Regions from separate parts of the Peribacillus sp. NPDC096622 genome, predicted to be linked through region 1. Evidence: predicted binding sites of a transcription regulator. Region 1 holds the regulator's gene; each other region holds the start of a gene.

What was found. The regulator LexA, encoded in region 1, represses DNA repair genes until DNA is damaged. The targets are predictions, from matches to a motif close to CGAACATATGTTCG.
Region 2: ACIQYG_RS06980 (YhjD family protein) is a predicted target of LexA. The motif match lies at 2,738-2,751, and genes of this name have one in related genera.
Region 3: uvrB (excinuclease ABC subunit UvrB) is a predicted target of LexA. The motif match lies at 1,993-2,006, and genes of this name have one in related genera.

Annotation. Positions count from the first base shown of each region.
Region 1 covers NZ_JBIWES010000011.1:10,407-14,702, reverse strand. Annotated here, with positions in the region: gene tkt (transketolase) at 1-630, opposite strand, end outside; gene ACIQYG_RS18550 (DUF896 domain-containing protein) at 858-1,091, opposite strand; gene ACIQYG_RS18545 (YneB family resolvase-like protein) at 1,157-1,813, opposite strand; gene yneA (cell division suppressor protein YneA) at 1,833-2,144, opposite strand; gene lexA (transcriptional repressor LexA) at 2,300-2,923, shown strand; gene ACIQYG_RS18530 (esterase/lipase family protein) at 3,536-4,296, opposite strand, start outside.
Region 2 covers NZ_JBIWES010000003.1:114,303-118,598, reverse strand. Annotated here, with positions in the region: partial or broken gene ACIQYG_RS06990 (ComEC/Rec2 family competence protein) at 1-416, opposite strand, end outside; gene ACIQYG_RS06985 (hypothetical protein) at 1,406-1,792, shown strand; gene ACIQYG_RS06980 (YhjD family protein) at 2,302-2,673, opposite strand; gene ACIQYG_RS06975 (TVP38/TMEM64 family protein) at 2,967-3,581, shown strand; gene lepB (signal peptidase I) at 3,615-4,178, shown strand.
Region 3 covers NZ_JBIWES010000002.1:322,268-326,563, forward strand. Annotated here, with positions in the region: gene ACIQYG_RS04925 (catalase) at 1-1,517, shown strand, start outside; gene ACIQYG_RS04930 (CsbA family protein) at 1,706-1,936, shown strand; gene uvrB (excinuclease ABC subunit UvrB) at 2,138-4,123, shown strand; gene uvrA (excinuclease ABC subunit UvrA) at 4,130-4,296, shown strand, end outside.

The DNA of each region.
Region 1 (4,296 bases):
ATAAGATTTGAACCGGTCCGCTACGCTTTCACTAAATGATTGACTTAAGTCGCCGTCAAGGGAAATATCATTAGAATCATATAAAACAACAAGTCTTCCGAGTTGTAGATGTCCAGCTAATGAAGCGGCTTCTGCAGAAACACCTTCCATTAAATCTCCATCTCCACAAATGCTATATGTATAATGATCGACAACATTATAAGAATCTCGGTTATAGCTTTCTGCCAAATGACGTTCTGCCATTGCCATTCCGACTGCCATTGCGATACCTTGTCCAAGCGGCCCAGTAGTTGCATCTACACCAGCCGTATGTCCGTATTCAGGATGTCCTGGAGTTTTACTGCCCCATTGGCGGAAGCTTTTCAAATCATCGATAGATAAGCCATATCCCGATAAATGAAGAAGGCTGTATAACAGCATAGACCCATGACCAGCTGAAAGAACAAAGCGATCTCTATTAAACCAATCAGGATTTTTCGGGTTATGGTTCATATATTCGGTCCATAGTTTATACGCCATCGGCGCTGCACCCATCGGCATACCTGGATGGCCTGAATTAGCCTTTTCAATTGCATCAATCGACAATGTACGAATCGTATTGATAGAAAGTGCATCTAATTTATCTAACATATCGTAAAACATCCCTTCCTGTAATGTACCTCTTTATATTATAGTGACAAGCATAATATCACAACTAAAATCACTATTTAATACCCCAATATTACAATTTTCTAGGAATAAGAAGTCTCCTATTTAGATTAAACTAAATAGGAGAATACATACATGAATGCACTCTCTTTTTACTCCAAAATGCCAAAGAATCCTCTAATGAATGTTCCATCAGAAGAATCCAAGCATTAATGTAAATTTCTTTTTTCTTTTATATTTTTTATCTTTTGAGGAGTGACGTCATTACCCTCTGGATCCACGACTTTCACATGCTCCAAAGTATCGGACATGGACTTTCTGAATGTTTCCAAATATTCACTTCTCAATTGGGTTTGCTCTTTCGCCTCAACTTCCGTCAAACCTTCGGCCTTTGCCTTTTTAGAAAGTTCATTTATACGGGCTATTTTTTCTTTTGATAACATAATCTCGCTCCTTCATATTCTGCGGATATTGTCATGGTATTAAAAAAAAAGCGAAATTACAAGTTCTATGATTTACTTTCCTTTGTATTCATTTGATGTTCGAGATAACGCCTGTTCACAGTAGCCTTAGATACATTGTATCCAAAGCCCCTTAATGTGGCTGCGATTTCTGAGAATGTCAACCCATTGGCACGAAGTTTAATAATCTCTTCAATAGGAATCTCCATACGGTCCCTTCCAGTGGAATTCCTTTGATTCTGAAGATTTTTTTGAGGACGGTACCCTTTTTCAACGGCTCTTATCATTCCGCGCTTTATTTTAAGATTATGTAGTTTCCTTTGATATTCTTCTACAATGCCGACTATCTGGATGACCATGGCATCCGAATCCGATAACTCCAGCTCCCCATCGTGTGAGAGCGTATAAATTTTCACATTTTCTTTAAGGATGACATGGAATAGGGCTATTTTGGCATTCCCTCTTCCCAGTCTTGTTTCGTCCTGGATTAATAGAACTTCAGCTTCTTTGGTTTTAAATAGTTCGAGCATGTCAAAAATGCCATCCCGATTCAACTCATAACCACTTGCCTGTTCTTTTATAATGGAGATAACTTCCACATCCATCTTTTCAGCCAATTTGACCAATTCATCTTCCTGCCTTGCCAATGATGTTTCCTGTGACTCTTTTTCGGTGCTGACCCTACAATAGATTACCGCCTTCATAATACCCTACCTTCACTACTTACTGATCACTGGCCAAATTCTGGACAAGTTCTTCCCCTTTAACCGGTATGACAATGACTTGACCAGGTTTTATCGAATCCGCCCTGACTCCATTATGCTCTTCTATCCAACCAATGAATTCTTTTTTTGTCAAATTCGATTCTTCATATTCTTCGGCAATTCCCCATAGGGTATCACCTTCACTTACTTCTATAGAAAGGAAATCTTTTTTTTGATCATTGTTCAGTGTACAAGAGAATAAAATTGAAAAGATGAATACTGATCCCGCTAATAGAATCGTATAAATATAATTTTTGTATAATTTTTTCATAATTATCCCTCCAAAGCGAATGTTCGTTCGTATGTTATGGTCAAATTATAATACGAACGTTTGTTTCAGTCAACAACAAAATTCGAACTTATGTTTGTATAGAGTTGGGCGCCATGCTATAATGTAGCAAAGAACATTGGGGAAGAGGTGCACAAATGACAAAACTATCAAAACGGCAGCAAGATATTCTTGATTTCATTAAAGAAGAGGTCCGCCAAAAAGGTTATCCACCTTCCGTACGGGAGATTGGCGAAGCAGTGGGACTTGCATCAAGTTCAACAGTTCACGGGCATTTATCCCGCCTGGAAAGTAAAGGCCTTATTAGACGTGACCCAACTAAGCCAAGAGCCATTGAAATAATGAATTTGGAGGAAGCGAACAATATTCCCAAAGCCAATGTCGTGAACGTGCCGTTACTTGGAAAAGTAACAGCGGGCATGCCGATAACGGCCATTGAGAACATTGAAGAATACTTTCCGCTTCCCGAAAGCATGGTTCCACATGATGACCATGTATTCATGCTGGAAATCATGGGTGAAAGTATGATCGAAGCAGGAATTCATGATGGAGATTATGTCATTGTGAAACAACAAAGCAGTGCCAATAATGGAGATATCGTCGTGGCGATGACGGAAGATGATGAAGCCACTGTAAAACGATTCTTTAAGGAACCGGATTACATAAGACTTCAGCCTGAGAACTCAAATATGGAACCAATTATTTTACGAGATGTTTCGATTCTTGGAAAAGTAATAGGCTTATATAGACAAATACACTAAAAGCGCTTTCCGCGCTTTTTTTGTTTGTTTAAATTTATGTACCTTATTCTCTCAATATGCATATGGAAGAGTAGATATTGAAAATTTTTTAATAGAATCAAGTTTTCGTGGAAATTTAAACATCCTTTATAACGGATGAAAGTTATACAAGCGCCTTTCTGGTAATATGTACTTTTGAAAAAGCTCATCGAAATAAAAAAAGAGTGGGTTAAAATCCCCCTCCCATTAAATTTCTTCACTCTTAATCATTGGTTCACTTTAATAAAGTTAAGATCGCCTCAGCCATTCCACTGTTGAATCTGCACTTGTTGAGAAATTTGCAAGAGTTGAAAACAAAAACCCCTTTTTCACAATATGCCCTGTTAATTTTTTCTGGGCATAATGAGCAATTTTCTAAATGGCTGTTTCTTTGCTCGTTAGATCTCTGATTGCTATGCATAATTTCCAGGGAACCAATTTTTAAATATATCCATCTAACAACCGTTATATAAATACTTCTATAAGCTGTTTCCATTTGCGTAATTACCATCACCCTAGTTAACCCTAACATATCGCACCTCCCTCATTTTTCATCCCCAAAAAATGCCTTCTCAATTAAGAGAAGGCATTTCGCTATTTCTCAATATAGACCGAACGAATCAGCGTCCGGGTCCTTTCAGTACCATCCACATTTTTTTCCTTGACATCTATTGTTACATTATAAACACCTGACTTAGGTACTTCTGGAAAGGTACCAGTAAAATTTTCAGTATCCATTACCTTAATTGAGTTTTTTTCACTAATTTCATTACCGGTTTCATCTATCAGATGAACCAAAAATGTTGTGCTGATTGGTCTTTTTTTACCATTCATTGGATTCTTTATTAAAAACTTTGCATCTTTTTGCTTAACTTTACCGGCCATACTAAATGTAATGGGATTCTTTTCATTAAATTGTGCTGTGAACAAGTAGGCGTCTTTTGGTGATTTAGTCTTCATTCGTACTTTCCAGTCACCAATTTCAAGGTTATTTCTATAGAATGACTGGATGGTTGCACCATTAAAAAAGGAGGTTTCCTTTTTGGCTGAATGGACCTTTAAGGACGGTGAATACTTTTTATTGGATGGAGAAATCAACTCAACCTCCACATCATTTGAGGCTGTATATATGCTTATATTACCTGGGGCCGCTTCATTTACATGGAAGCTTTGTTCGACCCAGACATTTTGTTTCAGGACATCACCTAGAACGGTTTGAGCAAGTGCGGTTGTAATGACATCATCTTCAACCCGTTCTTTATAATTGACATTATATTCAGGAATCCCAGCGGTTGAAGTGCTTCTTAAATAGGGTTCAATTCTTGAAAATACAGCTGAGCCAACTCGAATATTGT
Region 2 (4,296 bases), on a different contig from region 1:
GTTGATTTCCACGCCAGTCTTCGCTTTTTTTATTGTAAGCTTCTTCTTCTTAACAGCCGTTAAAAAGTCTTTGTATGCCTGGGTAGTATGAGAAATTTTAGGGCATACACAGATTTTACATTAAGCGATTTAATCACATAAGCCAGACCGCCAACATGATTCGAATCTGGGTGAGTGGATACTGCGCTAAGTGTTTTTACCTTTTGTTTTTTTAGGTAGGCAACAACTTCGGCGCCCTTTCCTTTACCGCCGCCATCGATTAAAACGTTTTCATTGCCGGTTTGTATAAGGATTGAATCTCCTTGTCCAACATTGATGAAATGTACCTTTACATTTGAGGCTGCCTCAGTTGTTTTAAGTCCAGTGAATAAAGACAAAACAAGCACAGCAACCAGTAGAATATTTATTTTCTTCATTTTTCCCCTCCAAATAATTTACCATGTAAAACCGGAAAAATTGGAATTTGGACACGGTTTTTATTCGTGGTAAAAAAAGGGCAAAGTCATCTAAATCTATGGTTAGGTAAAATGATCCTGGGTGATTAATTGTCTTGTGAATTCTCTTGAATCAAAATGAAAAAAACATTATTTCACAGATTCAATCAATAGAAAATCTATTTTCCTCAAAATTTTATTAAGAAGAATGTTGAAAGTGTGAAGTTGGCACTATTAAACGAGGGCTGCGTATCTGCAGTTGAACGTAATATAGAAAGTTAGGATTACCAACAAAATATTTTGTTAAAGAGTATGTTGACGAGTTTGTTTACTGTTTTTTTAGAATTTGTACAATTAAACGTTGGTTTCCACTCCAGGCACTTGCATTCCGCGGGCGGTCCATGAGCATCCTCGGCGTCTTTGCACCTGCGTGGTCTCCCTTGGACACGCATTTCCCGCATGAGTCTCGCACTTTTCGTTCCAACCAACTTTGTTTCAAAATTTAGATGGAAACCCTTTTGGCTACGAATTAAACCATGCAAATAAAACATTGCATGGTTTTTATAAGAAATAAAGGTTGGGAAAATTTTTTACGATCAAAACATGGGGTATAAGTTTCTTTAACGATTGACTCCTTGATACATAATATAATAGACAATAGACACCGACGATGCACCTTTTGTTCAGTGTTTCACAAACTGTTCGAAAAAGGTTATTATTTTTCTGGAACTCTTTTGTTTTATACGTTTTATATTAAGAAATCGCTACTAGTAGATAATACTAGGTATGGATATTCAATTAACATCTTTTTCAATAACGTTGTACTGACACTAAAATGATAGTGTTGACGTATAGTTATAATAGATGAATGGAAATTAAATTGTCGATTAATATTGAACAAACGAGCCCGACCTATTAATCGTTAAGGACTGTTTCCTTGAAAGTGTTGCCCTGATCAGTAAGCAGTAATTGTGCGAACGGCTTATGTAAAACGGCGATTGACAGTCCTCATTTCCTATAATGAGGAAGAGGAGTGTATACCAGAAGGATACAGCGTCGAATATGGAGGGACATTCTGCCGTTTAATCATTAAGAACAAAGGCGATGCTATGCATAGAGTGAATTTAATGAAGGATGCCATAACAAGGGAGCTTGAAGTAATTCAGTTAATTGTAAAAGGTATTTTCCAGAAGAAGAATTATCTATCTGAAATCCATGGCAGACATTTCATCCCACATGGCATAGATCAATCAAACAAAGGATATCATGGGCTTTTTAAGCGTCCCCATCGTATTAAAGGTATTTCATTTTTCCGACACAGGGAATTGTTGAAGGCAATCGATCAGGGGAAATCATGAATGCGTGTTACATTCTGCGGCGGATCATGATATTGGTTTACTTTAAGCTCCTTGTTCAAGATAACTGTTTTCCTATCCTTCTCTTCAAGATGATTAGTGCTCTTGGTTTGATGGGGCAGAGACAATCATAATGGGTGCGACTCCAACCTTTGTAAAGGAGCATGTAAATAACTTTTATTTGAAGAATCTCAAAACTAAAATGGTTAAGGATATTCAGTAGGCACTTGATTACATAGGTTATGCCTTGAGCGAAAAGTAATATTCATAAAGATGAATCCATGGTTTTAACAAGCCGATTAAATTATGATTATGGAATATTCAAACAGGTGAATGGAGGTAAGTGAGTCTTATCGGTCTTGATCATGAAAGACTCACTTACCTTTATGCCTGGAAGGGCGGAATGCTTTTTTGTGGTCATACTTTTTACATCCAAGGGATCTGTCCCTTCCCGAAGGATCCAAGCATCCACATTCACAGAAACATGTATGGAGGATGCCTGTACCCGCCCGCTAATTCCTTGAACGGTGGTTTTTTTCGAAAAAGTAATAACATAACAAGTCTTCGGTTTTGTTGCGAAGGCGGGGATTGAAATAATTATGATGTTCCTCGTATCCTTTATATAAAAAACAATACATCGTGAAGGATTCATCGCGTTTGATTTCACTAACCTTAATATTCTCTTTGCGCAAATAGCGCCGTACCTCGGCAAGTTCGTCTTGAACCACTTTTAAAGTATGTTCGACTAGCTCCGAATAGGGCCTTTTTAATTTAAACGGACTAATTTCGATGACCTTGAGATCCAGGTTTAAGACTGTAATAACCATAGGGAGGTAGATGGCTTTTTCAATCATATTTCGGTCACCTTCTGGAATGCGGGTCATCATGACCGCCCCTTTCTAAATAGTACGTTTTCAATAATAATATGTATATTCCGTGAAAAAAACGAGAACATTTGTTCTATTTTTTTATCCTAATGTATTTTCAGTGTATATGCAAGCAATTTTGATAAATCTAGAAATATTCGTTAACAAGATTATGTTTTCCGGAGATAGGGAAAGTATGAAGATATATGGATAATAATTCTTGCAATTTCAGGGGAAAGTGATATATCTAAAATAAACAGTTTTTAATAAGTTTATGCTGCTTTGATGGCAGCATGTCGAGGGAGATAATTATGGATTTGGATACTATACGTGAGTGGTTTACACTTGATCATATATCGGCACTTATTCAGCAATATCGCTCATTCGGTCCAATTCCCGGAATCTTACTGCCGATGCTGGAAGCTTTTTTGCCTTTTTTGCCCTTAGTGGTGTTCGTGCTTGCCAATGCAACGGCTTTTGGTCTCTGGTGGGGGTTTTTATTTTCTTGGATTGGTGCGGTAGCGGGGTCTTTTTTGCTTTTTTGGATTATTAGAAGATATGGTCAAATGAGGTTTTTCCGATTTTTGCAAAAGCATAAACAGGTGCAGAGGTTGATGGTTTGGGTTGAGAGCCATGGATTCGGTCCTTTGTTCATATTGCTCTGCTTCCCTTTTACACCTTCTGCTATCGTTAATATCGTGGCAGGACTTTCAAAAGTCAGTACCCTGCAATATGGACTTGCAGTAGTGGGAGGGAAAGCGGTGATGATTTTTACGATCAGTTTCGTGGGTTACGATTTAGTATCCTTAATTCATAAACCGGTGCGAACGGTCATTATCGGAATCGTCATCTTCATCCTATGGTATGTGGGGAAAAGATTGGAAGTCCGGTTAAATAGAAGCATGAAGAGAGAAGAAGGACAATAAATTAATATATAAATGCAGTAGGGGTTGAACTAGATGGAAAAAACAAACAAGAATTCTTTATCCGATTGGATAAAACCAGCGATGATAGCTTTTGTTATTTACATCTTAATCCGTACATTTCTCTTTTCAAGCTATGATGTTGAAGGAAAGTCGATGCAGCCGACCCTTGAAGATGGAAATAAACTTGTTGTGAATAAAATCAATTACCAGATTCATGATATCAACCGTTTTGACATTATTGTTTTTCATGCGAATTCACAAGAAGATTATGTTAAGCGGGTTATAGGGGTTGCAGGCGACCGTATTCATTATAAAGATGATTGGCTATATGTAAATGGTAAGAAAGTGGATGAGCCTTATCTTGAGAAATTCAAGGAAGGTTTCCCAGGACAGGATTTTACGGGTGATTTTACATTAAAAGAATTGACGGACATGACCAAAGTTCCGGAAGGCAAGCTTTTTGTCATGGGTGATAATCGTCTTGAAAGTGCTGACAGCCGTCACTTTGGTTATATACCGGTTGAAAACGTTGTTGGTAAAGTGGATGTTCGATATTGGCCGGTCAAGGATTTCAATTTTAAATTTACAGGTGAATGATTGTGGAAGCCCGAGAATTATGTGGGCTTTTTCTTTTGGGGGAAAAGCGAACGTACGATTGGTGTTTTTTTAAGGGAAACGGTAAAATAATAGAAAGTAAATCTAATTGGAAACAGAA
Region 3 (4,296 bases), on a different contig from region 1:
GGCACCCGGTAACGAATAACCAGAGTCTAAGAACTGTAGGGAACAGAGGTCCTAGTACACTTGAGAACTATGATTTCCTGGAAAAGATCAGCCACTTCGATAGGGAGCGTATCCCTGAACGGGTTGTGCATGCCCGCGGTGCAGGTGCGCATGGTTATTTCGTTCCGACCGGTAAAGCGGGGGACGAACCGATTTCAAAATATACGAGAGCGAAGGTTTTTCAGGAAGAAGGTAAAAAAACCCCGGTATTCGTAAGATTTTCATCTGTTATTCATGGAGGGACATCCCCGGAAACGTTACGTGATCCAAGGGGATTTGCCGTTAAATTTTATACGGAAGATGGCAACTGGGATCTTGTAGGCAATAACCTGAAAATCTTCTTCATCCGTGATGCCATGAAATTCCCGGATTTGATTCATGCCTTCAAACCGGATCCGGTCACGAATATTCAGGACGGCAGGAGGATTTTCGATTTTTGCTCGAGTTCGCCTGAAACATTCCATATGGTTACCTTTGTGTTTTCCCCATGGGGCATTCCAGCTAACTACCGCATGATGCAAGGATCGGGGGTCAATACTTATAAATGGGTGAATGAGGAAGGGAAAGCAGTGCTCGTCAAGTATCATTGGGAACCGAAACAAGGGATCAAGAACCTGACACAGCAAGAGGCCAATGAAATTCAAGCTACGAATTTCAATCATGCCACACAGGATCTATATGAAGCGATCGAACGCGGGGACTATCCTGAATGGGATCTCAACGTACAGATCATGAGTGATGATGATCATCCTGAGTTGGATTTCGATCCGCTGGATGATACGAAGATCTGGCCGAAAGATGAGTTCCCATGGCTGCATGTCGGTACGATGGTATTGAATAAAAACCCTGAAGACTACTTCACTGAAGTCGAACAGGCTGCATTCGGTACCGGTGTCCTAGTGGATGGACTGGATTTTTCTGATGACAAGATGTTACAGGGACGTACATTCTCTTATTCCGATACACAGCGTCACCGTGTTGGCGCTAATTATTTGCAACTGCCGATCAATGCTCCAAAGAAACGAACAGCCACGAATCAGACTGGCGGACAAATGCAATATGAAGTTGGCAGAGGCGGCCAAAGCCCCCACATCAACTACGAACCATCCACTGTCGGCGGCTTGAAGGAAGCCAAGCAGACGGGCAAGGAGTATACACCTATGGTGGAAGGGAAACTTGTTCGTGAGACAATCGATCGCCAAAACAATACGAAGCAGGCCGGGGAAACGTTCCGGGAATTCGAGGATTGGGAAAAAGACGATTTAATTTCCAATTTAGTGACGGCATTGGCTCCTGCCGACAAGCGCATTCAGGAAAAAATGATAGCACTTGCCGAAGAGGCCGATGAAGAGTATGGCCGCAGGTTGAAAGAGGGACTGGCCGCGGCTTCTGAACATACGGAATCTTCAAAACCACTGGGTGGGACGGATAACCCTGAGGATGCCGTTAGAAAAGGACATGAAGCAGATCCATATTGATTGGGCTGAAAAGAAGCAAACTTCCTTTTAAAGGGGTTTGCCTCTTTTTTTTCTGGGCATAATTGATGGATGTGCGGATGCTTTTCTAAGGATGCCTTGAAAATCAAGCAGGAAATTGATTGGCAAAAAACTTCATAATCATTTAAACTGAAACTACTCTATTTTTCTCTTATAAAGGAGATGAAAAAATGATTAAAATTCTTTCTGCCCTTTTCCTTCCTTGTCTACTTGTCATGCTATTTTCAAGAGTCACCTATAACAATGTCGTAGGCCTTGTTTTAACTGTTGCCTTGATTACAGCTTCCGCATATAAAGGTTATACGCATACAAACTTATTGATCATCGTCGATGCCTTATCCCTGACAGTGGGATTTTGGTTATCAAAAAGAATGATGAAACGTACATCCAAGAGCGCCTGACATCAAAGGTGCTTTTTTTGTACTCAAACTTGTCATTCCCCTCAACACACAAAAATAGAATGGATGTTCGCTTATTGCTGGTTTGTTTTAAGGCTATTGTGGTAGAATGTGTATATATGCTTTATTAAACCGGAATAAATAGAAGGGATATAGGCATGTCCCGTTTTCATATAAAAATATTTCAATAGGAGGCTATGCTTGGTGAAGGATAAGTTTGAGTTAGTCTCAAAATACTCTCCTCAAGGAGATCAGCCGGCAGCAATTGAAATGCTGGTCGAAGGGATTAAGGAAGGCAAGGAAATGCAGACGTTATTGGGGGCAACGGGGACAGGGAAAACGTTCACCGTTTCCAATGTGATTCAAAAGATCAATAAACCGACTCTTGTCATTGCCCACAATAAAACGTTGGCAGGGCAGCTATACAGTGAGTTCAAAGAGTTCTTTCCTAATAATGCCGTCGAATACTTCGTTAGCTATTATGATTATTACCAGCCAGAGGCTTATGTTCCATCGACGGATACATTCATCGAAAAAGATGCAAGCATCAATGATGAAATCGATAAACTGCGTCACTCGGCAACCTCGTCCTTGTTCGAAAGGAAAGATGTCATCATCATTGCCAGTGTTTCGTGCATATATGGACTCGGTTCTCCTGAAGAGTACCGGGAGATGGTCGTTTCCCTCCGAACGGGCATGGAAATAGACCGGAATGCCTTGCTGCACAGACTCGTGGATATCCAATATGAGAGGAATGATATTGCTTTCCAACGGGGGACCTTCCGAGTTCGCGGCGACGTCGTCGAAATTTTCCCGGCTTCACGTGATGAACATTGCGTACGGGTCGAGTTTTTCGGGGATGAGATCGACCGTATCCGTGAAGTCGATGCCCTGACTGGTGAAATTACCGGTGAACGTGAACATATCGCCATTTTCCCGGCTTCCCACTTCGTAACCCGTGAAGAGAAAATGCGGATAGCCATTCAAAATATCGAAACGGAACTGGAAGAGAGATTGAAGGAATTAAGGGAAGATGAAAAGCTTCTTGAAGCACAGCGCTTGGAGCAGCGGACCCGTTATGATTTGGAAATGATGCGGGAAATGGGCTTTTGTTCAGGGATCGAGAACTATTCCCGCCATTTAACCCTTCGTCCCTCGGGTGCGACACCATACACTTTAATGGATTACTTTCCAGAGGACTTCCTATTGGTCGTGGATGAATCACACGTAACCCTTTCGCAAATCCGCGGAATGTTCAATGGAGATCAGGCGCGGAAGCAAGTGCTCGTCGATCATGGCTTCCGTCTGCCGTCTGCAAAAGATAACCGCCCGCTAAGATTTGAAGAATTTGAAAAAAAGGTCCATCAATCCATATTCGTTTCGGCAACTCCGGGACCATATGAACTCGAACATACGCCAGAAATGGTTCAGCAGATCATCCGTCCTACCGGATTGCTGGATCCGACGGTAGAAGTGCGGCCGATTGAAGGGCAGATAGATGACTTGATCGGTGAAATACAGGAGCGCGTCAAAAAGAACGAGCGTGTGCTCATAACGACCTTGACGAAAAAGATGTCTGAAGATTTGACTGATTATTTAAAGGAAATCGGCATCAAAGTCCAATATCTTCATTCGGAAGTAAAGACCTTGGAAAGGATAGAAATCATCCGGGAACTCCGAATGGGCAAATATGATGTACTCGTTGGAATCAATCTTTTAAGGGAAGGCCTGGATATTCCGGAAGTGTCGTTAGTGACCATTCTGGATGCCGATAAAGAAGGGTTCCTTCGCTCGGAACGTTCGCTTATTCAAACGATGGGCCGTGCAGCCCGTAATGCCAACGGCCACGTCATCATGTATGCAGACCGCATCACGAATTCGATGGAACTTGCCATCAATGAAACGAGGCGGCGTCGTGAAATCCAGGAGAATTATAATAAAGAGCATGGAATAATGCCTCAAACCATTCAAAAGGATATCCGTGACTCCATAAGGGCGACTCATGTAGCCGAAGAAAGCGAAGAGTATAAGGAAGACCTTGCACCAAGCCTTGCGAAGCTCCCTAAAAAAGAGCGTTTAAAAGTGATGGCAAGCATGGAAAAGGAAATGAAGGAAGCGGCAAAGGCACTGGACTTCGAGCGGGCTGCCGAGCTTCGTGATTTATTACTAGAGTTAAAAGCGGAAGGGTGACGAAACATGGCAATGGATAAAATTGTGATAAAAGGCGCCAGGGCCAACAATTTAAAGAATATTGATATCACGATACCGAGAGACAAACTTGTTGTGCTGACCGGATTATCCGGATCTGGAAAGTCTTCCTTGGCTTTTGATACGATTTATGCAGAAGGGCAAAGACGTTATGT